4 regions of the Halomonas sp. FeN2 genome follow, and region 3 is predicted to be linked to each of the others. Evidence: predicted binding sites of a transcription regulator. Region 3 holds the regulator's gene; each other region holds the start of a gene.
The links. Region 3 encodes sigma-54, which starts transcription at its own class of promoters, with help from an activator protein. Its sites were predicted from a motif close to TGGCACNNNNNTTGCTNT; they were not measured.
Positions count from the first base shown of each region.

Region 1 (7,415 bases), 2.1 Mb from region 3:
GTGACGTAAATCACCGTCATGTTCAGGCGGCTTTGTAGTGCTTTGATTTCCCGGCGCATATCGCTGCGCAGCCGGGCGTCCAGGTTGGAGAGTGGCTCGTCCATCAAGCAGATCGGGTGTTCGGAGATCACCGAGCGCGCCAAAGCCACCCGCTGGCGTTGGCCGCCGGAAAGCTGGGCAGGTTTGCGGTTTAGGTAATCGGTTAAATCGACCAGTTCGGCGACCTTGGCCAGTCGCTGGCGCTGCTCGGCTTTGGGGACTTTGCGGCTGCGCAGGCCAAACACGATATTGTCAGCCGCACTCAAATGCGGAAACAGCGCATAGGACTGGAATACCATGCTTAGCCCACGGTCGCCGGGCGGCAGGCGCGTGACGTCGCGTTCGCCAATATGAATTTGGCCGTCGCTGGCTTCTTCCAAGCCTGCAATCATGCGTAGCGTGGTGGATTTACCGCAGCCTGAAGGGCCGAGCAGAATGACAAACTGCCCTGGGGTAACATCAAACGAAATACCATCCACAGCCGCAGAGGCGCCCCAACGTTTAGTGACGCCCTCTAAGCGTATTCGCGATTGGTTTGACATAGCACACACATCACCGGCTGTTGGTTGTTATTGGTTCAGCTTGTGTTGAAGGTGTTGCCGTTTCATGACACTTACATGGATGGTTGATGACAGCAGTTGTGTCAAGCAGAGAATCACCTGGCGACCTTAATGCCATAACGCTGCAGCCTGCGCACCACGCTGGATTGGCTAATGCCCAGTCGTTCGGCAATGGCGTAGGTGCTGGGGAGTGTGTTGCACAGCTCCTCAAGGGTTTCACGCTCCAGCCGCGCTAGGTATTGCTTGAGGGTTTCCTGGGGTTCGAGTGCTACTGCCGACGTTGCTGGCGAGGCGCTCGGCAAGTTGGCCGGATGCTGCTCGGCGTGAGGGAGTGCGGCGGGCACCTCGATTTGATCGGTGGGGCTGGAAAGCCAGGCTCTTTCTAGCCAATTCTCCAGCTCACGGACATTCCCCGGCCATTCGCTGCCCATCAGGGTCGACCAAACGCGGGTATCAAGGATTTTTTGCCGCCCATAGCGCTGGTTGAGCCGGTTTAAACACGCTTCAACCAGGTCGGGGATATCCTCCCGCCGGTCACGTAGCGGCGGCAGGGTCACGGGGATCACATTGAGGCGGTAGTAAAGATCCAGACGGAAAAGTCCGGCCTCTACTTGCTTGCCCAAATCCTGATTGGTCGCCACAACCAAGCGGAAATTGACCTTGCGTGATCGGGTGTCACCCAGTCGGGTCAAACTACCGTCCTGGATCACCTTGAGCAGTTTGGTTTGCATTAGCAGCGGCAGCTCGCCTATTTCATCCAAAAACAGCGTGCCGCCCTCGGCCTGCTCTAACAGCCCGGCTTTGCCCTGGCGAGCGGCACCGCTGAAAGCGCCGGGCTGGTAGCCAAACATCTCGGATTCAAACAGATTCTCGGGAATCGCCGCGCAGTTAACGTCAATAAAGGGGCCGTCACAGCGCTGGCTCCAGCGGTGTAGCTGTTTGGCAAAGGCGCTTTTACCCACACCTGATTCCCCCAGCATCAGCACGTTGGCATCCGAAGGGGCGACCCGTTTAAGCAGCAGCGCAATTTCACGCATCACGCTGCTGCGCACCTGCAAATTGTCCAGGGCGTCATCCAGCGCCTGCTCTTCCGCGTCTGGCGCTGCCTGACTGCGCTTTAAGTGTTCGCTAAAGCGTTTTTGCAGCAGCGCATACTCGTCCTGCAATAGCTGCAAGTCGGTTAAATCCCGCGAGCGGCTGATAATGCGCTCAAGCTTGCCGTCGACGAACACTGGGTAGGCTTCGGCAATCACCCGGCGGCCTGTTCCGGTGACCTGCATAAGCTGCGCAGGCCGGCGGGTGCGCATTACTTCCATGGTGATGGAGGGTTTGAGTACCCCGGCCGCTTGCAGTTGCTGCACACTGCTGGAGAGCAACTCCTCTCTGGATACTCCGTAAACCGCTTCGGCTCCTGGGCTGATGTCCACTATTTGCCCATCGCCACTGACAATAAAGAAGTGGTCGTTTGCGGTCTCCACAATGGTTCGCAGCACGCGCCTGTCTATTTCACTCATCGCAGCCGCCTCCTCTGAGTGATTCATTTTTGAATTTTTGATTCAAGAATGAATTGAAAAAGCTTCTATTTGATTCATTTTTGCATCGTTTGGTCGCTAATCCCACCACTTTATGGGCATCTTCGACTTGGCACGGTCTGTGCAGTGTCTTTAGAAGATGAGTGAAAAGAGCTAGGCCAATACCTACACCGTGCTCACCGCCAAAAAATATAAGGAGATGTGTATGTCGGAGTTTAATCAGCCCCTGGGCGGCAACACCATGCCGCGCTTTGCAGGCCCTGCCACCATGATGCGCCTGCCTACTCAAGAAACCGCCGAGGGATTAGACGCGGCATTTATTGGTATCCCTATGGATATTGGCACTTCAAATCGTCCTGGCACGCGGCTTGGGCCGCGCCAGATTCGCGACGAGTCGCGCATGCTGCGCCCCTACAATATGGCGACCCGCGCCGCGCCCTTTGAAAGCCTGCAGGTCGCCGATATCGGCGATGTACCCATCAATACTTTCCACCTGCCTAAAAGCGTCGACATCATCACCGCCTTTTACGATGAGGTGCTGAAACATGACTGCATTCCGCTGACCCTGGGCGGAGAACATACGCTCACGCTGCCTATCCTCCGCGCCATGGCCAAAAAGCACGGCCCGGTGGGGCTGATTCATATCGATGCCCATGCCGATGTCAATGAGCACATGTTCGGCGAGCCAATTGCCCACGGCACGCCGTTTCGTCGTGCCCAGGAGGAGGGTTTATTGGCCCATGGCAAGGTAGTGCAAATCGGCCTGCGCGGTACCGGCTATGCCGCTGAGGATTTTGACTGGTGCCGCGATCAGGGCTTTCGCGTCGTTCCCGCCGAAGAGTGCTGGTATCGCTCTCTAGCGCCGTTGATGCAGGAAGTGCGCGAGCAGATGGGCGATATCCCGGTGTACATCAGTTTCGACATCGACGGCCTGGATCCTTCTGTTGCCCCCGGCACCGGCACGGTGGAAATGGGGGGACTGACCTCTAGCCAAGGATTGGAGCTGGTTCGCGGTGCCGCTGGGCTGAATATTGTCGGCTGCGACCTGGTGGAAGTATCACCGCCTTACGACCCCAGCGGCAACACTGCACTGATGGGCGCCACGCTGCTGTATGAAATGCTCTGCGTACTGCCGGGCGTAAAGCGTGGCGAGTGACGCTAACCGAATAGCTATCAAAGAAATAGCGATTAAATAATAAACGTACTGACCTAACAACGCCGCCAGCCCACCTCCAATAATCACTTCCAATGGGTGAATCCTATGTCGTATAGCAACATTAAATCGGAAGAGCCGACCTCGTCGGCGCCGATACCGCTCGCGCATTTACTGAAGTTTATCATTCCCTCGCTAATTGGGGTGCTGCTGTTTCTCGTCCCTTTTCAGGTGGGCGATACCATTAACATCGGCATGGGGCTCATGGCCGATAGTTTGCAGGCCTTGCTGGGCTCGGCGCTGCCAGCTATTGCGGTAGTGGTACTCTGCCTATCGGTGGTAGCGACGATTTACGCCAAGTTAGCTAACCCATCCTGGGCCAAAAAGGGCATGCTGCACGAAATGTTTCATGTTGGCCCGGTGTGGCTTGCGATGCGCGTATTAGGCGCGCTTTTTGCTGTGATGACCTATTTTCAGTTCGGGCCTGAGTTCGTGACCGCTTCCTTTACCGGTGGCGTGATGCTCAATGACTTGGCGCCGGTACTGCTCACCTTCTTTTTCTTTGCCGCGCTGCTGCTGCCGTTTCTGGTCGAGTTTGGCTTTATGGAGTTCATCGGCAGTATGGTACGTAAGCCATTTCGGGTGATTTTTAACCTGCCGGGGCGCAGCGCCATCGATGCCACTGCCTCCTGGATGGGATCGGGCACCGTCGGCGTGCTGATCACCACGCAGCAGTACGAGCAGGGCTTCTATAACCGCCGCGAAGCCTCGGTCATTGCCACCAACTTTTCGGTGGTCTCGATTGCGTTTGCGCTGCTCGTCACCAGCTTCGTGGATATCAACCACCTGTTTGTGCAGTTCTACTTCACGGTGGTGGTCTCCGGATTGATCGCGGCGGTCATCGTGCCGCGCCTGCCGCCGCTGTCGCGCAAGTCCAATGACTATTACGAGCCGGTGGGCTGCCAGTTGAGCGAAGAGCGCACTGAAAAAGTGGGTCTGTTTCGTTACAGCTTGATTCAGGCTACCAATCGCGCCGCCGGAGCTCCTGGGCCCCGAGAGCTGGCACGTTTGGCGCTCCTCAACGTGATGGATATTTTCCTCGGCTTACTTCCCTTGGTGTTCGCCATTGGCACGGTGGCGTTGATTCTGGCGGAATTTACCCCGCTGTTTACCTGGCTTTCCTACCCCATGGTGCCGGTGCTTGAGCTGCTGCGGATTCCCGAGGCAGAAGCGGCGGCGCCTGCCACCCTGGTGGGCTTTGCCGATATGTTCCTGCCCGCGGTGCTGGCGACCAATATCGAAAGCGAACTCACCCGCTTTGTGATTGCCTGCCTGTCGCTCACCCAGTTGATCTACATGTCGGAAATCGGCGCGCTGCTGCTCAAGTCGAAAATCCCCATCAAGCTCTGGGAACTGGTCGCCATCTTCCTGCTGCGTACCGCCATTACGCTGCCGATCATTGCCTTTATGGCCCACACGTTTTTCTTCTAAGGGGCCTGCAATGAACGCTGATGCAACGAGCAATCAATCGACCATGACCTGTGCCGAACTGCTGATCCGCCTGCTGCGCGATACTTACGGGGTGCGGGCCCTGTTCGGCATCCCAGGTGTGCACACGGTGGAGCTTTATCGCGGTCTGGAAGGCAGCAATGTGCAGCATATAACCCCGCGCCATGAGCAGGGCGCGGGGTTTATGGCCGATGGCTATGCCCGCGCCAGCGGACAGCCGGGGGTGTGCCTGATTATCACCGGGCCTGGGATGACCAATATGGCGACCGCCATGGGCCAGGCCCTGGCGGATTCGATCCCCATGCTGGTGATCTCCAGCGTGAATCGTCGCGATACGCTTGGGATGGACCAAGGGCGGCTGCACGAGCTGCCCAGCCAGCAGCAGATGATCAGCGGCGTTGCGCGGTTCAGCCATACGCTGCTGGACGCCAATACGCTACCCGAGGTGCTGGCCCGCGCCTTTGCCGTGTTCAACGGCGCGCGGCCGGGCCCGGTGCACATCGAAATCCCCATCGACCTGTTCAATGCACCGGTGAACGCGCCGGTGAGTTGGCAGGCGCCGAGGCTTTACCGCGCCGCGCCTGATCCGGAAGGGCTTGTCGAAGCTGCTCGCCTGCTGAAGGCGGCGAAGCAGCCTCTGGTGCTGCTGGGCGGTGGCTGCGCGGCATCACCCGAGGCGGCACGAGCATTGGTAGAAAAGCTCGATGCGCCTACGGCGACCACGATCAACGCCAAAGGCCTGCTGGGCCGTGACCACCCGCTGGATTTGGGTGCCAATGCAGCTTTGCCCGCGGTGCGCGAGCTGGCGGCCAACGCCGATGTGATTCTGGCGGTGGGCACTGAACTTGGCGAGACCGACTATGACGTGGTGTTTGATGGTGGCTTTCATCTCAACGGCACGTTGATTCGTATTGACCTCGACCCAGAGCAGCTGGTGCGCAACCAGCGCGTAGCGTTGGGGCTAGTCGGCGATGCCGGGCGTAGCCTTGAGCTTCTACTGGGCCATTTCTCCGAGCCATTGCAGCGCGACGGCAAGGTGCGAACCGCTGCCGTATTGAGCGCGCTGAATCTACCCAACGACCCGGCCTTCAGCGACTTTGTGCCGCTGTATGCAACGCTTGCCGAGCACCTACCTGAGGCCATTCTGGTGGGCGACTCCACCGCGCCGGTGTATGCCGGTAACCATCTGGTCAGCCAGCCCGCGCCAAGGCGTTATTTCAATGCCTCAACGGGCTACGGCACCTTGGGCTATGGGCTACCGGCGGCGTTGGGCGCACAGCTGGCGCGGGCGGATCTGCCGGTGGTGGCACTGGTGGGCGACGGCGGGGTGATGTTTACGCTCTCGGAAATAGCAACGGCGGTAGAAGCGCGTCTGCCGGTGGTGATTGTGCTTTGGCACAACGCCGGTTACGAAGAGATTCGTCGCTATATGGATGCCAACGGTGTGGCGCGTTTGGGCGTGGATATTCAAGCACCCAACTTCCTCACCCTGGCCGAAGGCTTTGGCTGTCCCGGCGTACTGGTAGAAAGCCCCACTGAGTTTGCCAAGGCGCTCGCCAACCGTGAAGCGACCGGGCCGTTACTGATCGAAATTGACGCCGCTGCCTGGCAGAAAAACCTGATGTTACCAGGAGATAACAATGAAGAATAATCATGTGCTCGGCCAGGACACCCTGTCAGCCGACGACGTTGAACACAGCCTTGGGCTGCCGGGAACCTTTGCGCTGTGGCTCGGCGCCAACGTGGTGGTCACCACCATCCTGACCGGCATGTTTTTAGTCCCTGACCTGACCTTCCAACATGCCATGCTGCTGATCTTGATTGGTTCGGCAATCGGCATCATCCCGCTGGTATTGATCGGGGTGATGGGCCAGCAAACCGGCATGACCACCATGGTGCTGGCGCGGGGCACCTTCGGCAGAAAAGGCGCTAATTTCCCCGCCTGGGTGAATCTATTGGCGCTGATAGCGTGGAGCTGGATTCAGGCGCTGCTCGCCGGCATGAGTCTGGACTACGCCGTGGAAAGCCTGACCGGTTACTCCAATGTGGCGCTCTTCACGGTCATTTGTGAATCCCTGGTGGTGCTGATTGCTCTGCGTGGCCACCTGGGAATCGAGAAAGTCGAGAAGATAGCGGCACTGCTGATGCTGGGGCTCTCGGCGGTGGTGCTGTTCGCGCTCAATCGCCATTACGATCTGCCGAGCATCACCCAGCTGGAACCCGAAGGCGTGTTGGGCGGCGGCGTGGTGTTCGATATCGTGGTCGCGACGGCTTTCTCCTGGATTCCATTGGCGGCGGACTACAACCGCCACTGCCGCTCGCTAAAAGCTGCCGTTGTGGGCACCTGGGGCGGCTACGTGGTGGCAACGCTGGTGGCGATGGGCTTAGGTGCGACGGTATCAGCGCTGTCGATCAGCGTGGGTATGGAGCCCACCTACGACCCGACGACCCTGCTCAGCGGCTTCGGTTTCGGACTGCCCGCCGCCCTGGTGATTTTCTTTTCAGTGCTGACCACCAACGTGATGTGCGTCTACAGCGCGACGCTTTCGTTCATGAGCGTGCGCCCGAAGGTGCCGTTCTGGAAACCGGCGTTGATCATTGGCGTGGTGTCGGTCATCGGTG
Region 1 is NZ_CP074200.1:1,639,609-1,647,023, reverse strand. It holds gene KF947_RS07640 (ABC transporter ATP-binding protein) at 1-581, opposite strand, end outside; gene KF947_RS07635 (sigma-54 interaction domain-containing protein) at 695-2,113, opposite strand; gene speB (agmatinase) at 2,337-3,287, shown strand; gene KF947_RS07625 (YjiH family protein) at 3,393-4,775, shown strand; gene KF947_RS07620 (5-guanidino-2-oxopentanoate decarboxylase) at 4,786-6,444, shown strand; gene KF947_RS07615 (purine-cytosine permease family protein) at 6,434-7,415, shown strand, end outside.
Region 1: speB (agmatinase) is a predicted target of sigma-54. The motif match lies at 2,242-2,259, and genes of this name have one in related genera.

Region 2 (7,415 bases), 250 kb from region 3:
CTCAAGGGGCCTAACAGCTTCACAGAGTGACAGAGAGTCGGTCTTACCTGTGTGCCATCAAATGTCTTACTCACGCAACCTCGGGTGTACTTACTTCAAACGATAATATGACTTTTTCTAAGTACCTCGTAGAGGCAACTGCCTCACTTTTCTAGGCTTGATAAGAGCGTTGATGAGCGAGTATCGACCAGCAAATTCGCGCCATTTTATTCGCGAGGGCCACAATCGCCTTTCGCTGACCTACCCGTGCCGCCAGCCGTATGACCCATTGAGCCAGTCGGTCGGGGTGTTCTTGACGTTGAAACTGCCTCAAAGCCGCCCTGGCACCATGAACGAGTTGGCGCCGCACCTCGCTGTTGCCACGTTTGGTGATGCTTTTTAAGACGTTCTTACCGCCACTTGAGTACTGCCGTGGCACTAAACCAATAGAAGCGCTAAATTGCCGTCCATTAGGGAAACGCTTGGGATCCCCCATATGACTGACGAGCAAGGTGGCATTGACAGGGCCAATGCCAGGAACGCTCATCAGCTGCTTCGTGCAGGGAGAGGCCTGAACATACGCCTCTAGTCGTTTGTCGTACTCGGCGATGCGCGTGTCGAGTGCTAGCCACTCATCTAAGAGGTCATGGATCACGTTGCATAACGTGGCTCCCAACTGATCGTGACGCTCGTCTAGCAATTGGCGTATATCCCCTTGTCGGATAACCCGGTGGCCTTGAGCCACAATAATGCCAACCTCATTTAACAGTCCGCGCAGCTCGTTGCCGACCACCGTCCGAGCACGCACAAGGCGGCTGCGTACCCGGTGCAGTGCTTGTAGCGACTGCTGTTCCTGGGTTTTCACTGTCACGCGCCGTGTCGCCGGGCGTGCAGCCGCTTCGGCGATACCGGCGGCATCGCGTGCATCATTTTTATGCCCCTGAATAAACGGTTTTACGGCTTGTGGAGGGAGCAGTTGTGCATCGTGACCAAGCTGGCTGATCTCACGAGCCCAATAGTGAGCGGAGCCACACGCTTCCATGGCCACGATGCAGGGCGGAAGGTTCGCCATCACTGTTCTCAACTGATCACGTTTGATCTTTTTGCTAAACACTTTATGGCCACTGTCATCAACGGCATGAAGTTGAAAAACATGCTTGGCAAGATCAATACCCACAATGCTAATGTTGTTCATGGATGGATCCTCTTTCAAGATGCCGTCAGTGTTCTGCGCACGTTAGATGAAGTACTTCTTCATCTTGGCACAGAGGGACGGATCCATCCCATTTCCCACAACACCATACAGCCAGCACTAAGCCAGAAGCGACTTGTAGGAGGGCGCTTCTAGCGCGCGAAGGGTGCCGTAGGCGCCCCTTAGTGTCTTCCGGCTGGAAGCCAGAATGGTCGCGAGCTAAAGCTCCCTCCCACAACACCATACAGCCATCACTAAGCCAGAAGCGACTTGTAGGAGGGCGCTTCCAGCGCGCGAAGGGGGCCGCAGGCGCCCCTTAGTGTCTTCCGGCTGGAAGCTAGAATGGTCGCGAGCTAAAGCTTCCTCCCACAACACCCTACAGCCAGCACTAAGCCAGAAGCTACTTGTAGGAGGGCGCTTCCAGCGCGCGAAGGGGGCCGCAGGCGCCCCTTAGTGTCTTCCGGCTGGAAGCCAGAATGGTCGCGAGCTAAAGCTCCCTCCCACAACACCCTACAGCCAGCCCTAAGCCAGAAGCTACTTGTAGGAGGGCGCTTCCAGCGCGCGAAGGGTGCCGCAGGCGCCCCTTAGTGTCTTCCGGCTGGAAGCCAGAATGGTCGCGAGCTAAAGCTCCCTCCCACCACTAGCTTTGGCACCGAGGCAGTTGTCTATTGTAGGAGGGCGCTTCCAGCGCGCGAAGGGGGCCGCAGGCGCCCCTTAGTGTCTTCCGGCTGGAAGCCAGAATGGTCGCGAGCTAAAGCTCCCTCCCACAACACCCTACAGCCAGCGCTAAGCCAGAAGCTACTTGTAGGAGGGCGCTTCCAGCGCGCGAAGGATGCCGTAGGCGCCCCTTAGTGTCTTCCGGCTGGAAGCCAGAATGGTCGCGAGCTAAAGCTTCCTCCCACAACACCATACAGCCAGCACTAAGCCAGAAGCTACTTGTAGGAGGGCGCTTCTAGCGCGCGAAGGGTGCCGTAGGCGCCCCTTAGTGTCTTCCGGCTGGAAGCCAGAATGGTCGCGAGCTAAAGCTTCCTCCCACAACACCCTACAGCCAGCCCTAAGCCAGAAGCTACTTGTAGGAGGGCGCTTCCAGCGCGCGAAGGGGGCCGCAGGCGCCCCTTAGTGTCTTCCGGCTGGAAGCTAGAATGGTCGCGAGCTAAAGCTTCCTCCCACAACACCCTACAGCCAGCTCTAAGCCAGAAGCGACTTGTAGGAGGGCGCTTCCAGCGCGCGAAGGGTGCCGCAGGCGCCCCTTAGTGTCTTCAGGCTGGAAGCTAGAATGGTCGCGAGCTAAAGCTCCCTCCCACAACACCAGACAGCCAGCCCTAAGCCAGAAGCTACTTGTAGGAGGGCGCTTCCAGCGCGCGAAGGGTGCCGTAGGCGCCCCTTAGGTGGGGCAAAAAAAAGCCCGCCGGGGGAGGCGGGCATCAAAGGGCTTGGCTCACTGCAGCCCACTGGAATCAGGTGAGGGGTGTACAGGATCACCAGTGGGTACAATTTCAGTATAGCTATTTATGAGACGTTGCCAAGACCTGTGACGTTTTTTTATAGCTTTATTTTCCCTCGTGATTTTTCTTGCACTTATTTGGTGCGTTAAAACTGCCTCTTTTTGGTGCTTGCGAGTGTTGCGATACATTTTTCCCGCAAAAAAGTCCTGTAACCCTCTGTTGAATCGACACTTCTCTGTTTTGGCTTATGAATTGCTATGCTTTCTATAGCAATTAATAGCTGGCCATAGCTATTTAGGTGTCCGAGACATGACGTCTTAACGAAGCGTTAAGGCCGAAGAGAGGTAGTGCTATGCCTGAATCCGCCCAGTCAACCCCTTCGGTTGATCCTGCTCTGCAGCCACGTCTGGTAGTGACCGATTTAGATGGCTCGCTGCTGGATCATCACAGCTATGACTTCAGTCCCGCGGCTCCCTGGCTTGCCCGCTTAAAGCAGATGGGGGTGCCGGTAATTCCGGTGACCAGTAAAACCCGTGCCGAACTGATTCCGCTGCGCGAAGCCCTGGGTCTCACGGCAACGCCGTTTATTGCTGAAAACGGTGCGGTTATTGGTCTACCGCCAGGCTGGTGCCATGCGCGCTTAGACCGCCCAGGGAGTGGCCGTGATGGCGTCGTTATCAAGCATCCTGGTGTGGATATTGGCTTTATTCGTGCCCGGTTGAAGGTTTGGCGCGAGCGTCTGGGGATTCGTTTCACTCGCATGGGAGAGATGAGCGTAGCTGAGGTGATGGAGCTCACCGGGCTTGATGCGGTTCGCGCCCGGGATGCGCGGCAGCGGGAAGGTAGTGAGCCGCTGCTGTGGCAGGACTCCGAGGCAGCTCTAGAGACGTTTCGCACCGCTTTAGAAGGGGATGGGCTACAGCTTACTCAAGGCGGGCGCTTTTGGCATGTGATGGGACTTTCCGCCGATAAAGGAAGTGCCGTTGAGTGGCTGGTTAAACGTTTCACGGCGTTAAGAGGCCGAACGCCTCTTTCATTGGGGTTAGGGGATGGGCCAAACGATATCACCATGCTCGAAGCGGTGGATCAAGCGGTGGTAATTCGAGGTTGCCATGACTTAGCCGTAGAACCCTGCAACGCTTCTATTTACCGCACGGATGCAACAGGGCCTACCGGCTGGGCCGAGGGGGTGGTCTACTGGTGGGGGCGAGATGACCGCCGTTTAGCGACGGCGGAGAAGAGAGATGTCGTGATCCTTTGAGTACAGTTCTTTGAGTCCAGTACTTTGACTCCAGTACTTTGAATCCAGGGAGGTAAGCGCATGAGTGACTTTCATCAAAACGGTATTATTACGGACTTTCACAACCTTACCCGGCGCTCGGTGGAAGCGCTTGAACAAGAGCTGTGCCAGTTTGCTCGACGGCGTCCAATGGGGCTGATTTTGCCGTCGCTTTTTTCTGAGCTGGAAGGGCCGGCGCTGTCAGCAATCGTCGATGAGCTGGTTAAAGTCCCGTACCTCAATGAAATTGTCATTGGCCTGGATCGAGCCGATCGCGAGCAATTTTTATATGCTCGGGAATTTTTCTCACGCCTGCCGCAGCACACGCGCATCTTATGGAACGATGGCCCACGGCTGCGTGCCCTGGATGCGGAGCTGGAAGAGCACGGTTTAGGCGCGTTAGAGCCTGGTAAAGGGCGCAATGTGTGGTATTGCGCAGGCTATATGCTGTCATCAGGGCGCTCGACGGTAGTAGGGCTTCACGACTGCGATATTTTGACCTATGAGCGGGGGCTACTTGCGCGCTTGATGTATCCCGTGGCGCACCCTAATTTCAACTACAGCTTCTGCAAAGGTTATTACCCGCGTATTGCCGAGGGCAAGCTAAATGGTCGCGTCTCTCGACTATTAGTCACGCCGTTGCTGCGGGCGCTTAAAACGGTTTGCGGGCCGATGCCCTACCTCGATTATCTGGATAGCTTTCGCTACCCGCTGTCAGGTGAGTTTGCGATGCGTAGTGAAGTGCTCGAGGGGATTCGTATGCCCGCAGACTGGGGGCTGGAAATTGGCGTTTTGTCGGAGTTACAGCGCAACTACTCCCTGCGCCAGCTCTGCCAGGTGGATATTGCCGATGCCTACGACCACAAGCATCAGCCGGTTAGCGAAGATGATCCTGATAGCGGCTTAAACCGCATGAGCCTGGATATTTCAAAAGCGCTCTATCGCAAACTAGCTACCCAGGGGGTTACCTTTAGCAGCGAAGACTTCCGCACGCTTAAAGCCACCTACTACCGCTTTGCGCTGGATTTGATCGAAGCCTATGACCACGATGCGACGATGAACGGTCTAAGTCTTGATCGTCACAGCGAAGAGCAGGCCGTGGAGCTGTTTGCCAGTAACCTGCTCGAAGCGGGCAATCTTTTTATGGATAACCCGCGAGAGCGACCTTTTATCCCCAGCTGGAATCGTGTTCAGGCCGCGGTGCCGGATCTGCTCACGCGCATGCACGAGGCAGTAGAACTGGATAACCAGGGTAAGGTTTAGGCGTTTCCTGCACGATATAGACAATAAAAGGCCAGCTACCCAAGGGGAGTTGGCCTTTTTTGTCTCGTATTCACTCAGTGTGGAATTATCCCCGCTAGGAAAATAGCTAAACCTGTGGGAGATATCTAAACCTGTGGGAGGGAGCTTTAGCTCGCGAATGTTCAGGCACTTCGCCAGCTTAACCTAAGGGGTGCTTTCAACACCCTTCGCGCGCTATAAGCGCCTTCCCACAACATCTAGATAGCTGAGTGGTTTCACTCAGCGGATATTGAGACTAAAAATCGCTGTCCTGGTAGGCTGCCCGCGGGGCAGGGGAAGAGGCTGGCAGACTTGCATGTGCATGCCCAGCGCTCTGGTTAATGCGGAAGTGAGCAACCAACTGACGCAGCTGGGCGCTGAGCTGTGCGAGCGTTTGAGTGGCGTGGTTACTCTGTTGCACCAGGCTGGCATTTTGCTGGGTCATTTGATCCATTTGCGTTACCGCCTGGTTGACCTGCTCAATGCCGCTGCTCTGCTCAATGGTGGCTGCAGAGATTTCCTGAACCAGTGTGCTGAGCTGTTTAATGTCAGCGACCATGCCATTGATCACATCCCCGGTGTCACTTACTTGGCGGCTACCTTCCACCACTTTGCTATCCGACGCTTCGATCAGCGTTTTGATCTCTTGGGCGGCGGCAGCCGAGCGGCTGGCTAGCTGACGAACCTCATTGGCAACCACGGCAAAACCACGGCCCTGATCGCCTGCGCGCGCGGCTTCCACCGAGGCGTTTAGGGCCAAAATGTTGGTTTGGAAGGCGATCCCGTCAATGGTGTTAACGATGCTGCTCATTTGAGTGGCGCTTTCGTTAATCGTCGCCATGGTGGTGATCACCGTTGACATCGAGTCACTGCCGCGCTGCGCACTGTCGGCCGCTCGGGTGGCAAGCGTACGCGCGTGATCGGCGTGCTCGGCATTTTGCTTAACCGTGGCGGTAAGCTGCTCCATGCTGGAGGCCGTTTCGGCTAATGAAGCTGCCTGCTGTTCGGTACGGGTGGAAAGCTCTTCGTTAACGCCAACGATCTGCTCTACGCCACTGTTGACCTGACTCGCGCCGAGGTGGATATCGCCAATCGTCTCAGCGAGTGCCTCGCGCATGCGATTGATATTAAAAAGTAGGCTCTGCTGATCCTTTGGTGAAAGTTGAGTAACTTGGGTCAGGTCGCCATCAGCGATATGTCGCACTACGCTGGCGGCGTAGCGTGGGTCACCGCCTAAACGACGAGAAACATCACGAATAACCCACCCCATCAGCAGCGTTACCGGAAGGCCAATGATCAGCAGTATGACTATCGAGCGAATCAAACCGGCAATAAAGGCAGCGTTAATATCATCGACATAAACACCGGTCGCCAGTGACCAATCCCACTCGGGAAGGTGTGCTACATAACTGGTTTTCGGCAACTGCTCATCGCCACCCGCGCGGGTAGAGTAGTAGTCAACGTGGCCACCGCCTGTTTGGGCGACACGCAGCAATTCTGGGTATAGCGCCATACCGCTGGCATCTTCATAGTTGGTCATGTCAGTGCCGGGGTCACGGCTGGGGTGGGAGATAATAAGTAAGTCATCGTTGAAAGAGAAAATATACTCACCAGCCCCAAAGCTAACGGTGGACATATTATCAATGGCACGCTGTTGCGCTTCGTCCAGGCTTAGCTCACCGGCGGCGACCCGCTCTTGCAGGGCTTCGATTTGGCTTTGCACGCTTTCCACCACGTACTGAATGCTGTCGCGGCGTTCATTCTCGATTGTCTGGCGGTTTTCCCAGGCCAGCCAGCCAACCAAAAGCAGCATGGCAACCCAGATAATACCCAGCGTTCCCCAGAGTTTTTGTGTGGTTGTTAAGTGAGTCATGTTCTTCCTAGTTATTGTAATGAAGTAAGGAACCCATTCCCTATTCGTTCACTATCGGCCTAAACAGAGCAGACCTTAGCGAAATACCTGACGAACGCTATTTTGCGCATAGCTATATTGTGGATAGTAGCACCTTTATATTCTAAAATGATCTAAATATAGAACGAAAAATGAACTATGCTGTCCCTACCGTATGAGAATGAGATTTCCACCCCATGGGAGACAGCGATGCAACGCCCAATCGTTACGCACTTTTTTGATGAGCCCACGAACACCTTTAGCTATGTCGTTCAAGACCCCGATAGCCGTGCCTGCGCGATCATAGATTCGGTGCTCGACTTTGATTATGCCGCTGGGCGAACCGAC
Region 2 is NZ_CP074200.1:4,094,973-4,102,387, forward strand. It holds gene KF947_RS18825 (IS110 family transposase) at 152-1,174, opposite strand; gene KF947_RS18830 (HAD-IIB family hydrolase) at 2,969-3,877, shown strand; gene KF947_RS18835 (hypothetical protein) at 3,938-5,158, shown strand; gene htc2 (methyl-accepting chemotaxis protein Htc2) at 5,433-7,049, opposite strand; gene KF947_RS18845 (MBL fold metallo-hydrolase) at 7,278-7,415, shown strand, end outside.
Region 2: KF947_RS18830 (HAD-IIB family hydrolase) is a predicted target of sigma-54. The motif match lies at 2,858-2,875, and genes of this name have one in related genera.

Region 3 (7,415 bases):
TGCTCGACACCTATCTGCACGGCCGCACTTAAATGGCTAAACGCTTTAAAGTACGCCTCTGGCTAGCCGGGCTAGTAATAGCGCTAGGGGCCCTGCTGGTATGGCTTGACCCTCGTGGGCCTCAAGGCACCAGCATCGATCCGGAAGCGCAGGCCCAGGAACCAGGCCACGTACTGGAAAATGCTGAAATTACGCTATTCGGCGATAACGGCAACGTTTTGCAGTCGCTGAAAACACCGCGCCTTATCCATACGCCTCAGCAAAGCGAAACCTGGACAGAAGAGCCCGAAGCGGTACTGTATGACAATGAGGATCGTCAATGGCTAGCGAGTGCCGATGTAGGCACGCTCAACACTGCTACCCAAGCTCTGCTACTGTCAGGCTCAGCTCAGTTGATAGCACCGGACGAAGGCTGGCAGCTAGATACTGAGCTACTCCATTATGATGGCCTAAATCAGCATGCGTGGAGTGAAACACCGGTCGTGCTTCAGCAACCACCCCAGCAAATGAGCGCTTCACGCTTGGACGTGTGGCTTAACAATAGCCGGGTTCGCCTAACTGATAACGTGCGCGGCATACACCCCCCGGCCACGCAACCTTAAGCTTAAGAGGAGTCGCCATGAAAGCACTTATCTACACAGCCCTTTTTGCACTCGCTATGCCGGTATCGTCGTTGGCTCAAACTTCACAACAAGCTCCCGTGGAAGTTGAAGCCGACCGGTTGGATCTCGACCAGCGGGCCGGGACTGCTGTTTACACTGGGGATGTGGACATTCGCCAGGGGGAAATGCAGCTGCGCGGCGACCGGGTAGAGATCGAACGCAACGACGCGGGCGAACTCTCGACGGCAACCGCCACCGGAGAGCGCGCCTACTTGCGCCATCAAGGCGAAGGGCAAGATGGCCCTACAGAGGGCTGGGCACGGCGGATTATTTATCACGTCGCCGAGCGCCGCGTTGAGTTAATTGACCAAGCCGAACTGACCCAACAGGAGGACAAATTTAGCGGCGGGCGACTTGAATATTTTATTGATCGTGAAGTGATTCAAGCACGCTCTGACGTTGACGGCAGCGAGCCCCAGCGCATACGTATGACCCTTCAGCCTGAACAATAGGGAGTCAAGCTGTGGCAACTGCTGACACTACGCCGAACAACATCCTTACACCGAACAAAACCCTTTATGCCCACCACCTGGCTAAAAGCTACAAACGCCGCCGTGTGGTTAAAGACATCAATTTGGAAATCTGCCAAGGCAGCGTCGTTGGGCTCCTGGGCCCCAATGGCGCGGGTAAAACCACCTCATTCTATATGATCGTTGGGCTAGTCAAGTCCGACGCTGGCAAGGTGGGTATCGACGATGTGGATTTAACCCGCGCCCCCATGCACGAGCGCGCAGCGGCGGGAATTGGCTATCTACCTCAAGAGGCATCTATTTTCCGCAAACTCTCGGTTGCCGATAATATTATGGCGATACTCGAGACCCGCAAAGAGCTTAGTCGCAGCGACCGCGAACAGCGCCTGGAAGCGCTACTCGAAGACTTCCATATTACCCATATCCGCGACAACCTGGGCATGAGCCTTTCAGGGGGCGAGCGCCGGCGTGTAGAAATCGCCCGTTCGCTAGCCACAGAGCCCGCTTTTATTCTGCTTGATGAGCCTTTTGCGGGCGTTGACCCCATCTCGGTAGGTGATATTAAAAGCATTATTCGTGCGCTTAAACAGCGCCATATCGGCGTGCTGATTACTGATCACAACGTGCGTGAAACCCTGGATATTTGCGATATCGCCTATATCGTCGGCGATGGGCAAATCATCGCCAGTGGCTCGCCGGCTTCGATTCTCACCAATCAAAAAGTAAGGGACGTGTATTTGGGCGCCGATTTTCGTCTGTAACAGTTTCGCCTTCATCGCCCCTAAATAGCGCTTTAAAACAACTTTACTACCAATGGCATGCTTATTGCACTTGCGCCAAGCACTCACTCGCACTAGGGTGGAGCATTCTGATTAACGAGTGGTTCTCAGATGGTCATGAAAGCTTCTCTCCAACTGCGTATCGGCACACAGCTGACCATGACGCCCCAGTTGCAGCAGGCCATTGCGCTGCTGCAACTCTCTACGCTGGATCTTCGTCAAGAAATTCAGCAGGCACTTGATGCCAATCCCATGCTGGAGCAGGAAGATGAATTTAGTGAGCAGGCTGTCAGCGAGCCTAAGGAAGAAGAGTGGTCAGAGAGCATCCCTACTGAGCTCTCGGTAGATAGCGACTGGTCAGATACCTATCAAGATATGGGCAGTCAGGGGGGTAGCAGCAGCGAAGGCCCTGATTTTGAGCGTCAGGCAGCAGGGCAAAGCCTGCATGGCCACCTGCTATGGCAGCTTGCCATGACCGATTTTAGCGCCCGCGAGCAGCTTGTCGCGGAGAGTTTAATCGACGCGCTCGACGCTAACGGCTACCTAACCCAACCGCTCAACGACATCCGTGAAGGCCTGCGCGCCCAGGGCATTGACGGGCTTAGTCAACGCGAAGTGGAAACCATTCTGCTCAAGCTCCAGCAGTTTGAGCCGACCGGCATCTTTGCCCGGGATCTGCGTGAATGCTTGATGCTGCAGCTCGCCGCCCTCCCCGATGATACGCCACTGCTGGTTCCCGCTCGCCGTTTAGTGCGGCAGTTTCTCGAAGCGCTTGGTAAAGACGATATGCGCCTGCTGAAGCGCCGCCTAGGGCTCGACGACGAACAGTTGACCGACGTCATCCTACTGATTCGCAGCCTAGACCCACGGCCAGGCAGCGCTTACGGCGACACCGACGATAGCTATGTTACCCCCGACCTAGTCGTGCGCCACGATAACGAAGGCTGGCACTTAGAACTCAACCCAGAAGCCCTGCCAAGGCTGCGCATTCAGCCGGACTACGCCAGCTTGATTAAGCGAGCGGACAAGAGCCAGGACAATCAGTTTCTCAAAGAACACCTCCAGGAAGCGCGCTGGCTGATCAAAAGCCTCTCTAGCCGAAACGATACGCTGCTGCGTGTGGGTCGCGAAATCATTACCCGCCAGATTGGCTTTTTGGAGCACGGTGAAGAAGCCATGAAGCCATTGATACTGGCCGATATTGCCGAAGCCGTCGAGATGCACGAGTCGACTATTTCACGGGTAACGACGCAAAAATATATCCATACACCTCGAGGCGTGTTTGAACTCAAATACTTTTTCTCAAGCCAGGTGAGCGGTCAAGATGGCGATAGCCATTCCAGCACTGCCATCCGGGCACGTCTCAAGAAACTGATTCAAGAGGAGCCGCCCGGCAAGCCGCTTTCAGATAGTCGCTTAGTGACGCTGTTAGGCGAGGGAGGGATTCAAGTGGCGCGTCGTACGGTGGCGAAATACCGTGAAGCCATGGGCATTCCCTCATCTAGTGAACGGCGCCGTTTGCGCTAACTTCGCTAACGTTTCAGGGAAACTCTCGACAAGGGCTTTGCAACGCGGCAAAAAGGGTTACAATCGAAGTACAGTCCGATGGATAAGGAGCACGTCAATGCAAGTAAATATCACTGGTCATCACGTAGAACTGACTGACGCCTTGCGTGACTATGTCAACGAAAAGCTTGAGCGTGTAGAGCGCCATTACGACAATATAACTACGGTGCAAGTCACCTTATCAGTGGAGAAAGAGCGCCAGCAGGCCGCCTGTACGCTGCACGCAGCAGGTGCTGACTTACATGCGGAAGCCCTAGACAGTGATATGTACGCCGCTATCGACGCGCTAGCGGATAAAATCGACCGTCAACTCGTTAAACACAAGGAAAAAGCACAAGCTCGCGCCCAAGGCGCTGGTGTGCGTTAATTCAATGACGTTGGAAACCATACTCCCCCCGGAACGTGTTCTGTATGACGTACCCGGGGGTAGCAAAAAAAGGGTGCTGGAGTTTTACAGCACCTTTATTGCCCAAAATATCCCCAGCCTGGACAGCCAAGAAGTGTTTAGCCGTTTAATCGGCCGCGAGCGCTTAGGTAGTACGGGTATTGGTAACGGCGTGGCTATTCCCCATGCGCGGAGCCCCCACTGCACCGCCCCTATCGCCGGGTTTTTAAAGCTGGCTGAAGCAATCGATTTCGATGCTATCGACGGCGATCCGGTAGATCTGGTATTTGTCCTGTTGGTACCCGAAGAGGCAGATGACACGCATCTCTCACTACTGGGGCAGGTAGCGACCATCATGAATGATGCGGACACGCGCCAGCAGCTGCGTAAAGCAGCCAGCCAGCGCGAACTGCTCGAGCTGATTACCGCTAAAATTCGCGAGCAATCAGCGGCCTAAGGGTCTGAAAGCCTGTTCAGGGCACAGCACAGCAGATTATTCGCTCACCACCCTCAACGCAGCTTGATCAAAGCAAAGAGAGACTCTATGCAACTGGTGATCATTAGCGGCCGCTCCGGGTCAGGTAAATCTATCGCCTTGCAAGCGCTGGAAGATCTTGGCTACTACGCGATTGACAACCTCCCCGCTATGCTGCTGGGATCATTGGTGGATGAACTGCGTGACCAGGGCGATCGCACCCATCTGGCGGTCAGTATTGATGCCCGCAATTTGCCGGGAGCGCTGGAGCGCCTACCCTCTTTGTTAGAGGAGTTGCGTCAGCGTAAAATCGACTTTCAAGTGATTTACCTAACTACCGACGCACGCATACTGCTTGAGCGCTACTCTGCTACTCGGCGACGCCATCCGCTGACCCGCGATAGCGAGATGACCCTGGAAGAGGCGATCAATAAAGAGGAGGAAACGCTGGAGGATATTCGCGACCTGGCCGACCTTTTGATCGATACATCACGGTTATCGGTGCACGATTTACGTCGCCGTATTACCGACCAGGTAGCGCATCAACGGCGCGATAAGCTGACGTTAACGCTGGAATCGTTTGGCTATAAACGCGGCGTACCGTTAGACGCCGACCTGGTCTTCGATGTGCGCTGCCTGCCAAACCCTTACTGGGATCCAACGCTGCGCCAGTTCACTGGCCGCGACGCGGAAATCGTGGCTTTTTTGAGCAGCTATCCGATCGTTGACGCCATGAGCGACGACATTTTGGCCTGGCTGGAGCGTTGGTTACCCGCTTACCAAAATAGCCAACGTAGCTACATGACTATCGCCATTGGCTGTACGGGTGGTCAGCACCGCTCGGTCTATATGGTCGAGAAGTTAGCGGAAAAATTAGCGCCTAGCATGGGCGAAGTTCAGCTTCGCCACCGCGAACTTGGCCTGCATTACACCTTAAGCGAACAGTTGGCCGCTCCTCTCGTCAGCGCTGCCACACCCAACGAGCGGCCAGAGACCTCTTAAGCGCGTCTATCCATTAATGACACCACTCGGCGAAAAGGAACCAGGGTGCCAGAACGCATACTTACACTTACCAATCAACGCGGGCTACACGCTCGCGCGGCGACAAAACTGGTCAAATGCGGCCAACAGTTCACGGCAAAAATATGCGTCTACAAACAGCAACAGGCTGCCGACGCCGCCAACATCATGTCACTGCTGATGCTTGCCGCACCTTGTGGCACCGAGCTTAGAATCACCGCCGAAGGCGATGACGCCGAACAGGCGCTTGAAGCGATTCAAGCGCTGTTCGACGCCCGCTTTGAGGAAGATCAGTAGCCGTCGCTTGTGCCTGCTAGTCCCCCGCTACGGTCATGGCATCAATCAACCAGCTACCCGTGTGAACACTGCCACGGGTATCGGTGTCATCGCCAATACCTACTAAGCCAGCAAACATGCGCTCCAGGTTTCCGGCGATAGTGAACTCTTCTACCGGGTACTGCACCTTGCCATTCTCGACCCAAAAACCTGCTGCACCGCGAGAGTAGTCGCCGGTCACACCGTTGACACCCTGGCCCATCAACTCAGTTACCCAAATACCCCGCCCCATCTCTTGCAGCAGGCTCTCGCGTGATTGCAGCGGCGTCGCTAAACGCACGTTACGTGCCCCACCGGCATTACCCGTGGTTTGCATATCGAGACGACGGGCGCTGTAAGACGAGAGCATATAGCTGGCAATGCGCCCCTGATCGATAAAGCGATTATTGCGCGTTTGCACGCCCTCACCATCAAACGGCGAGCTTGCCGTGGCGCCGACCTCCATCGGCCGCTCTTCCAGACTGAACCAGTCGGGAAACAGCGGTGTACCAAGCCGGTCGCACAGAAACGAAGCTTGACGGTACAGCGCACCGCCGGCTAACCCACTGAGCAGGTGGCCAATCAAGCCACTGGCCAACGACGGGTCAAACAGCACCGGAAAGGTGCCCGTTGGCGGACGTTTAGCGCCGAGCCTGCGCAACGTACGCACCGCGGCTTCGCGCCCTACCTCAGCAGGATCACGCAGCGCCTTGGGGTCGCGGGCAGACGTATAGTCATAATCACGCTGCATACCGGCCGCGTCTTGGGCAATCAGCATGCACGAAAGAGAGTGGTTACTGCCCTTTTGGGTGCCTAAAAAGCCGTGGCTATTGGCGTACACGCGTACCCCTTCGCCGCTGGAGAGCGACGCACCATCCGACTGGGAAATACCTTCCACATCGCGGCCCGCCAGCTCGCAGGCCAGCGCCAGCTCAATCGCCTCATCCGTTGTGAGCGCCCAGGGGTAGTGCACTTTTAAATCGGGCAACTCAGTAGCCATGAGTGATGCATCGGCCAGTCCAGCCGCCGGATCTTCGCCGGTGTAGCGGGCAATTGCCAGCGCCTTCTCCACCGCCGCCTGAATAGATGCGCTGCTGGCGTCTGTGGATGAAGCGCTGCCTTTACGCTGCCCCACGTAGAGCGTGACGGCAATGCCTTGGTCACGGGATAACTCAACCGTTTCAACTTCCCCCTGACGTACGCTAACGCCTATGCCCTGGTCAACGCTTGCGCCCACCTCGGCAGCATCCGCGCCCAAGCGCTTGGCCAGCGCTAGCGCCTCTTCAGCGCGCGCGGTCAATAGTGACTGCTGCGCGGATGCATCAAATGCCTGTGCCATATGGCCTCCTATTTCAACCGAATGTCTCTCAACCAAAGTCTTTCAAGAGAGTGTCATCGGCGAATCAATGTTGTACTCGCAGCTGGTATAATGCCGCCACGAATCTTGTCTGTGAGTCACACTATGCGTAAGCAACGTCCCGATCCCGTTGAAGTAGAAGAGCAGGAAGAACGCCCTAGCAAGTCGCAACTCAAACGCGAAATGCATGCCTTACAGGCACTTGGGGAAACCTTGATCGCCATGCGACCGGCGGAACGCGCCCGTTTCCCCCTCTCTGACGATATGCTCCGTGCTATCGAGGAAACCTCGCGTATTCGTTCCCATGAAGGTCGCCGCCGCCATATGCAGTATGTCGGCAAGCTAATCCGGAAAGAGGATCTCACCGCCATTCAAGCCGTGTTCGA
Region 3 is NZ_CP074200.1:4,348,399-4,355,813, reverse strand. It holds gene KF947_RS20000 (KdsC family phosphatase) at 1-32, shown strand, start outside; gene lptC (LPS export ABC transporter periplasmic protein LptC) at 33-602, shown strand; gene lptA (lipopolysaccharide transport periplasmic protein LptA) at 620-1,114, shown strand; gene lptB (LPS export ABC transporter ATP-binding protein) at 1,126-1,893, shown strand; gene KF947_RS19980 (RNA polymerase factor sigma-54) at 2,023-3,438, shown strand; gene hpf (ribosome hibernation-promoting factor, HPF/YfiA family) at 3,536-3,844, shown strand; gene KF947_RS19970 (PTS sugar transporter subunit IIA) at 3,849-4,319, shown strand; gene rapZ (RNase adapter RapZ) at 4,407-5,339, shown strand; gene KF947_RS19960 (HPr family phosphocarrier protein) at 5,385-5,654, shown strand; gene pmbA (metalloprotease PmbA) at 5,671-7,011, opposite strand; gene yjgA (ribosome biogenesis factor YjgA) at 7,135-7,415, shown strand, end outside.

Region 4 (7,415 bases), 2.1 Mb from region 3:
CGTAAGTACGCTTGAGCTTGGGTCAGGCGACAACGTCGTAGATAGTCGAATATCGAGCAGCCGTAACAGCGGTGAAATTTGGTGCGTAGGCTGCTCGGGCTCATCGCGGCGTTGCGGGCCAACTGCTCAAGCCGATAATCCTGGTTGGGGGAGTGTTCGAGCTGCTGACGCAAGCGCTCTAGGCGTTGGTAGTCCCGCTGGGTTAGGCCCGACCTCAGGCTAACTGCTTTACCTTCGTCGCTGGATTCATGGGAGGCAGCTGGCAGCCCATGCGCTAATAACTGGAGCGCGAGCCCCTGCCATAGCAGGCGCTGGCGCTCTACTGGCCAGTTCGAAGCCAGCGCTGCCTCCAGGCTATGAATAAGGAACTGCGGCACCTGCCAGGTATGCAGTACGGGCGTTGCCGGAGGGGCAAAATTGATAGGCGAAGAGTTAATGGACGAGAAAGAGGGCAGCTCTGTGCAAGCCAGAAGCGATACGTTGAGGATGCGCAATCGTTGTGGCGCGGGCTGGAAAACCTCAAGCCCAGTCTGCTCGTTGAAGTGCGCGCTGAAAGCGTCGCCAGCCTGCAACTGAAACGACTGGTGCCCTAGACCGACTTGGATACGGCCCTCGAGTATCACGCTGAGAAACCACGGTGCGGCACGCCGGGAAGTGGAGGCGTAAGCGTGCAGGACATCAAGATCCGAGTGTGTCACCCGCAGTGTGGGGTCTATCTCGACGTCCATCACCCGCCCACGGGCAACACAGGGCGCTGGCTGGGAGCGGTCTGGCGCTTCGGGAAAGCGGTAGTCGATCCCGAAGCGCTGACCAATAGCCAACAGGTCATGGGTGGTGAGTGGTACGCAAGATGGTGTTATCGAGCCGAGTGTAGCCACCCCGTTACCTCACCCTTGAGCGGTTGTCAGCGAGCAGCGAACCAGCACTCAGTACGCCATCGACCAGTTCAGGGTGTAAGTGCGCCCGCGGCCCTGGTAGTCGTAGAGGTACTCTGGGCCGTAGTAGGGCGAATAGAACATGGCGGCTCGTTGTCCCCAGACGGTGGAGTACTGATCATCCAGCAGGTTCTGCACGCCCAGGCTTAAGGTACCAAAATCGGTTTCCTGGCTGAGCGATAAGTCGAGGGTGGTATTGCCATCGATCTCCCGGTCGGCAGCGTCTTTCAGGTCGAAGTTGTGGTTGGCCTGCAAGCGAGCCGAACGTACATAGTCCGTCCAGCCAATAAAGGCGGTGGCGGAAGAGAGCGAGGCATAGCGGGCGTCACGTTTCTCCCACTCCCCTTGGTCGTTCTCCTGCTCGGAACGCACCAGGTGCAGAGTGCCCCCGGCCTCCAGGCCATTATCGAAGTAACGGGTCACGGCGCTTTCCAGGCCGAAGTCGCGCTTCTTCTCATCCACAACGCTAACGCTTAAATCCTCGGCGTTCTCTACTGCCTTGTCCGACCAGGCGTAGTAAAGCGCTGTTTGGGCCGTCCAGTTGCCCCCCTGATAGCGCCAGCCTAGCTCTACTTGATCCGTCTCGATGGCAGATAAAGGGTTGTTATCGACACTGACGTCGGGGCTCTTGCCGTAGTACTTAGCGGGATCTGGCAGTTCGAAGCCCTGGCTAAACTGCAGCCAGTTCTGGTGTCCGTTGCGGTAGTCGTAGAGGGCGCTGGCATTGAAAAGCGTTGCTTCGTAGTCATTCTTGCCGCCGGGAATCCCCTGGAATTCATCTACTTCGACGTCCATATGCTGCTGCCGCAACCCTGCGGAGAGCTTGAGTGCTTGGCTGGCCTGCCAGTCGCCCTGGAGGAAGCCTGAAAGCCCGTCCACCTGATAACCGGGGTAGCGGGGTTCAACCCCTGATGCCTGCTGAACCAGGCCGCCGGAGGCGTCCGAGATATCGGTATCGAACAGCATCTGGCTGGCATCGAAGGTTTCACGATCCAGATCGAGGCCGTAGGTTAGCGAAACGTCATCACCCAGGCGCGATTCAAACAGCGCCTTGATGCCGCTTAAATCGGTGTTTTGCTGTGAGGCGCGAAACTGCAGGCCGTCGGCGACTGGGTAGGGAAAGGCCTGGAAGCTGGACTCCTCCTCGCGGTGAAACGCCTGCAGGTAGAAGTTTTGCCCCCACAGGTTGGCGTGGTGATAGTTGACGTTGACGAGCTTACGGTCGGTTTCCGGATCGCGCTGTGAACGGTAGCCATCGCGAATTTCGGCATCGTTCAAGTTGGGCGTGGCCGCGTCGAGATTGGGAAAATAAACACCCCGATCACCTTCATAGCCTGAACGGTACAGCTGGGCGCCCAGCTCCAGGCTCTGTTCATCGGTCAAACGAAAAGAGAGGTTGCCCAAAACATCAATGCTGCGATTATCCTGCAGGTCGGTCTGGGCGATATCGGGGAAGATTTCCTGGCCGCTGCCGTCATAGTGGCGCCCGTTGTCGCCAATGGCGGTACCCAGATAGCCTTGAACTCGCTCATTGCCGCCGCTGATCGATTGTGACAGACGCCGATCCATATCATCGCTGTTATTGAAGCCAGAGGTGATGCCAGCTTCGGTACGCCAGTTCAGGCCTTCTTCGCCTTTGCGGGTAATGATATTGATCAAGCCCCCCGTCGCACCGCCGCCATACAGGCTGCTGGCGCCGGAAAGCACCTCCACGCGCTCAATATTGAAGGGATCAATGGCATCGAACTGTCGGGAAAGCCCCCGGGAACTGTTTAGCGACACACCATCGATGAGCACCTGCACGCCCCGGCCACGCATGTTTTGCCCATAATTGGTGCGCCCTTGAGGCGCTAGATCCAGCCCCGGCACCAGATGCCCCAATGCTGTCTTTAGGTCTGCACCATTGCGGGTCTGCTGTTGCAGCATCTCTTTATCAATGACCCATACAGCACCCGGAATCTGGCTGATCTGGCTGGGGGTACGCGACCCTACGACCACCATGGTGTCGTCGGCGCTGGCGCTAGACGAAGTACCAGAGGCAGTGTTTTGGGCGAAAACGCCGTTGGAGAAGCTCAGTAACAGACCTGTGCCAATAAGACTCGATAGTGAAACAAACGACGGCGAAGAAAACGGCTTTGTAAAAGGCAGCTTTGCAAAAGACAGCTTTGATAATGACGGGGCGTGCATAGTGAACAATCCGCAGATAGTAAGAAAATCAAAGGCGGAGAGTATCACCACGATATACAAAGTCAACGATAGTGATTCGTATTTATTTTGAGGTGCGCGCAGCAATAGGCTATCACCTATTGCTGCTAATGAAGTTTAAGCGTTATCGGGTTTGTTCTTCTCTTCTTCTGCATCTGATTCCGGCTCATGCGGCTCTGGAACCGGTGGAGCTTCTGCTTCTAATGGCGTGGCCGTTGTTGGCGTGGGCATTGTTGAAGCAGAGGCCTCAACGGCGGCTTCAAGGTTAGCGACTTGACGCTCTAACGCCTCTACCCGTGAACGGGTGCGCTGTAGTACGTCCATTAAAATGTCGAAATCCTCCCGTGAGACAAGCTCCAGGCGGTCAAAGGCGCCACGCACGACTTGCTGCACGCCCTTCTGAATATCTTCCGGCGCCTGGGAGGCGTTTTGTAAACGGTCGCCAATCTGCTGGGCCAGTCGGCTGATGCGGTCTTGAGGCGCCATAGCTGCTTTCTCCTAATAACTCGCTAAATGAACATATATAAAAGTGCTTACCGGTAAGGATACGCAACAGTTGGCGAATTCGCATGTATCGCGTGCTTTTACTGCTTAACCCAGGGTGTGCATCGAAATAGAGCAGGCTACTTTTGCTTACGCTCTTTTTTGGTGCAATAGCGGTGGTATGACAATGGCTTTGCTCGGATTTAGCCCTGAAGATTACTTTTGGTAGCGGCTAATCAACTGACTTGTAAGAAAAAAAAGTCAGCTGGCACAGTATGCGCATTATCGGTTCAGGTGCTTATTCTGGCGGCTGTGCCGCTACCAATCTAGCAGGACTTATCCAGCAGGGGAGATCCGGGATGAAACTCATCACCGCTATCATCAAGCCATTTAAGCTCGACGACGTTCGTGAGGCACTGGCCGACAACGGCGTTCAGGGCATTACGGTCACTGAAGTTAAAGGTTTTGGCCGTCAGAAAGGGCATACCGAGCTGTATCGTGGCGCGGAGTACGTGGTCGACTTTCTACCCAAGGTAAAAGTGGAAGTGGCCGTAGATGACGCCCGTTTAGAGAGCGTATTGGATGCGATCTGTAGTGCGGCTAACAGCGGCAAGATCGGTGACGGCAAGGTGTTTGTGACACCGCTTGAAGACGTTATTCGGATTCGGACAGGCGAGCGCGGTGCGGACGCCGTTTAACGCTGCTTTTTCGGATCATTTCTATAGTTCAACGGGGAACTTACAATGAATGAGTTGACTGATCTGAGCTACGCGCTCGATACGTTCTACTTTCTAATTTGCGGTGTGCTCGTCATGTGGATGGCGGCAGGCTTCTCCATGTTAGAAGCGGGCTTGGTACGCTCCAAAAACACCGCTGAGATCCTGACCAAGAATATCGCGCTGTTCGCCATTGCCTGCACCATGTATTTGCTGGTGGGCTACTACATCATGTACTCCAGCAGCGCTGGCGGCTTCCTGCCCAATCTGGGGTTCTTGATTGGCGCTGAAAACAGTGTGGATGCGGTGACAGCGGGCGGCGATGACGCGCCTTACTACTCCATGCGTTCCGACTTCTTCTTCCAGGTCGTGTTTGTTGCAACCGCCATGTCGATTGTGTCGGGTGCCGTGGCTGAGCGTATGAAACTGTGGGCCTTCCTGGCCTTTGCTGTGGTCATGACCGCATTTATCTATCCGGTGTCTGGCTACTGGACTTGGGGTGGCGGCTGGTTGTCTGAAGTGGGCTACTCGGACTATGCGGGTTCAGGCATTGTGCACCTTGCCGGTGCGGCGGCTGCGCTAGCGGGTGTGATCGTGCTCGGCCCACGTAAAGGCAAATACGGTAAAGACGGTTCTATCCACGCTATTCCTGGTGCCAACATGCCGCTGGCAACGCTGGGTACCTTCATCCTGTGGATGGGTTGGTTCGGTTTCAACGGCGGCTCTGAGCTCAAGCTGGCGGCTGTCGATTCTGCAAACAATGTGGCGCAAGTATTTGTAAACACTAACGCTGCTGCTGCGGGTGGTGTGATTGCCGCCTTGATCCTGGCCAAACTGTGGTTCCGCAAAGCGGATCTGACCATGGCGTTGAACGGTGCACTTGCAGGTTTGGTCGCCATTACTGCTGATCCACTCTCCCCGACTGCGCTGGGTGCCACTATTATTGGTGCAGTTGGCGGCATCATCGTAGTAGCTGCCATCGTTACCCTCGATAAACTGAAGTTGGATGATCCGGTCGGCGCGATCTCGGTTCACGGCGTTGTGGGTATCTGGGGCGTGCTGGCAGTACCGTTGACTAACGACGGGGCTTCGTTTGGTGCCCAGGTCATCGGTATCGCCGGTATCTTCGGTTGGGTCTTCCTGGCAAGCCTGGTGGTATGGCTCATCCTGAAAGCCATCATGGGCATCCGGGTTAGCGAAGAAGAAGAGTATGAAGGCGTGGATATCGCTGAGTGCGGTCTTGAAGCCTATCCCGAATTTGGAATTAAGAAGTAAATAGCGGCATTAAGAAATAATTTAATGCTGAACTAGTGAGCTGGCGTGCTCCTTATGGCCTCCCCTTAGTGGGAGGCTTTTTTATTCTCTGCCGATAGCGGTGTATGCTGATGGTTAGCGGTTACCGGTTGCGACATTCGCTTCCGTTCAACCCGTCCCCCATCACGGCCACCCAGTTAGAGGATATGGTAATGAAATTGATCACAGCGATTATCAAGCCGTTTAAGCTCGACGATGTACGCGAGTCGCTCTCCGATATCGGCGTTCAGGGTATTACGGTGACGGAAGTGAAAGGCTTTGGGCGACAGAAAGGGCATACCGAGCTGTATCGTGGCGCTGAGTATGTGGTGGACTTCCTACCCAAGGTGAAGTTGGAAGTTGCCGTGGACGACGACATGGCCGAGCAGGTGATTGATGCCATCACCCAGGTGGCGAACACGGGCAAAATCGGCGACGGCAAAATCTTTGTGATGCCGCTGGAGCAGGTGATTCGTATCCGTACTGGTGAGACGGGCAAAGATGCCGTCTGATAGGCAGATTAGGCATTAAAAACCCCCGCCGCTCGGTTGAAATACTCAAGCCGAGCGGTGGGGGTTTTTATCATCTGCGAAGAGTGCCTCATGCACCCTCATGGGTCGCGAGCTAAAGCTACCTCCCACTGGAGCAGCTACATGGCTGGCAGAGAAAATTCCACACTGTGAGGAGAAGGCGATTTTGTCTTATTTCTCAACCTTATTTCTCAACAAAGGCGCGCTCAATGACGTAGTCGCCCGGTTCGCCCATGCGCGGCGAAATATTAAGGCCCAACTCGTCAAGTAGCGCGCTGGTATCGTCCAGCATGGCAGGGCTGCCGCAGATCATCGCGCGATCCTGACGTGGGTCGATGGGCGGTAGGCCGGTATCTTCAAACAGCTTGCCCGAGCGAATATGGTCGGTCAGGCGTCCCATGGTGTGGAACTCTTCCCGAGTAACGGTGGGGTAGTAGACCAGCTTTTCAGCGATGTCTTCACCCAGGTATTCATGAGCTGGCAGCTCTTTGGTGATGAAATCGGCGTAGGCCAATTCAGAGACTTCCCGTACACCATGAACCAGCACGACTTTCTCGAAGCGCTCGTACACTTCAGGATCCTGGATCAAACTCATAAACGGCGCCAAGCCGGTACCGGTGGAGAGCATATAGAGGTTACGGCCCGGCAGTAGGTCATCGCATACCAGCGTGCCGGTGGGCTTGCGGCTGACCATAATCTGATCGCCTACTTTCAGGTGCTGAAGGCGTGACGTGAGCGGGCCATCGGGCACTTTAATGCTGAAGAACTCCAGGTGATCCTCGTAGTTGGGGCTGGCGATGGAGTAAGCACGCATCAGCGGTTTGCCGTTCACTTCCAAACCAATCATCACAAACTGACCGGTTTTGAAGCGCAGGCTGCGTTCGCGGGTGGTGCGGAAGCTGAACAGGGTATCGTTCCAGTGATGAACGCTAAGCACTTCTTCCAGAGCAAACTTACTCATGCCGTTTTCTCCATTAGTCGATGCTGGCGCTAGTCCGCATCGGTCATATTCTTAAAAAGAATAAAAATGATTAAATATGTTGCCAGCAAGTCTAAGCAAAGGGTGGTATATCTGTTAAGCGAATTATATTGATAACGGTTATCTGAAAAATAGATATAGATCAAATAAAGGCTAGTCTCTATGCACTACACCCTGCGGCAGTTGGAAGTCTTTGTGGCGGTTGCTCAGCATGAGAGCGTCTCCCATGCGGCGCGGGCGCTGGCCATGTCTCAGTCGGCGACCAGCACGGCGC
Region 4 is NZ_CP074200.1:2,207,837-2,215,251, reverse strand. It holds gene KF947_RS10090 (helix-turn-helix transcriptional regulator) at 1-878, opposite strand, end outside; gene KF947_RS10085 (TonB-dependent receptor) at 927-3,122, opposite strand; gene KF947_RS10080 (accessory factor UbiK family protein) at 3,258-3,626, opposite strand; gene KF947_RS10075 (P-II family nitrogen regulator) at 3,983-4,321, shown strand; gene KF947_RS10070 (ammonium transporter) at 4,367-5,614, shown strand; gene glnK (P-II family nitrogen regulator) at 5,806-6,144, shown strand; gene KF947_RS10060 (ferredoxin--NADP reductase) at 6,347-7,123, opposite strand; gene KF947_RS10055 (LysR family transcriptional regulator) at 7,304-7,415, shown strand, end outside.
Region 4: KF947_RS10075 (P-II family nitrogen regulator) is a predicted target of sigma-54. The motif match lies at 3,890-3,907, and genes of this name have one in related genera.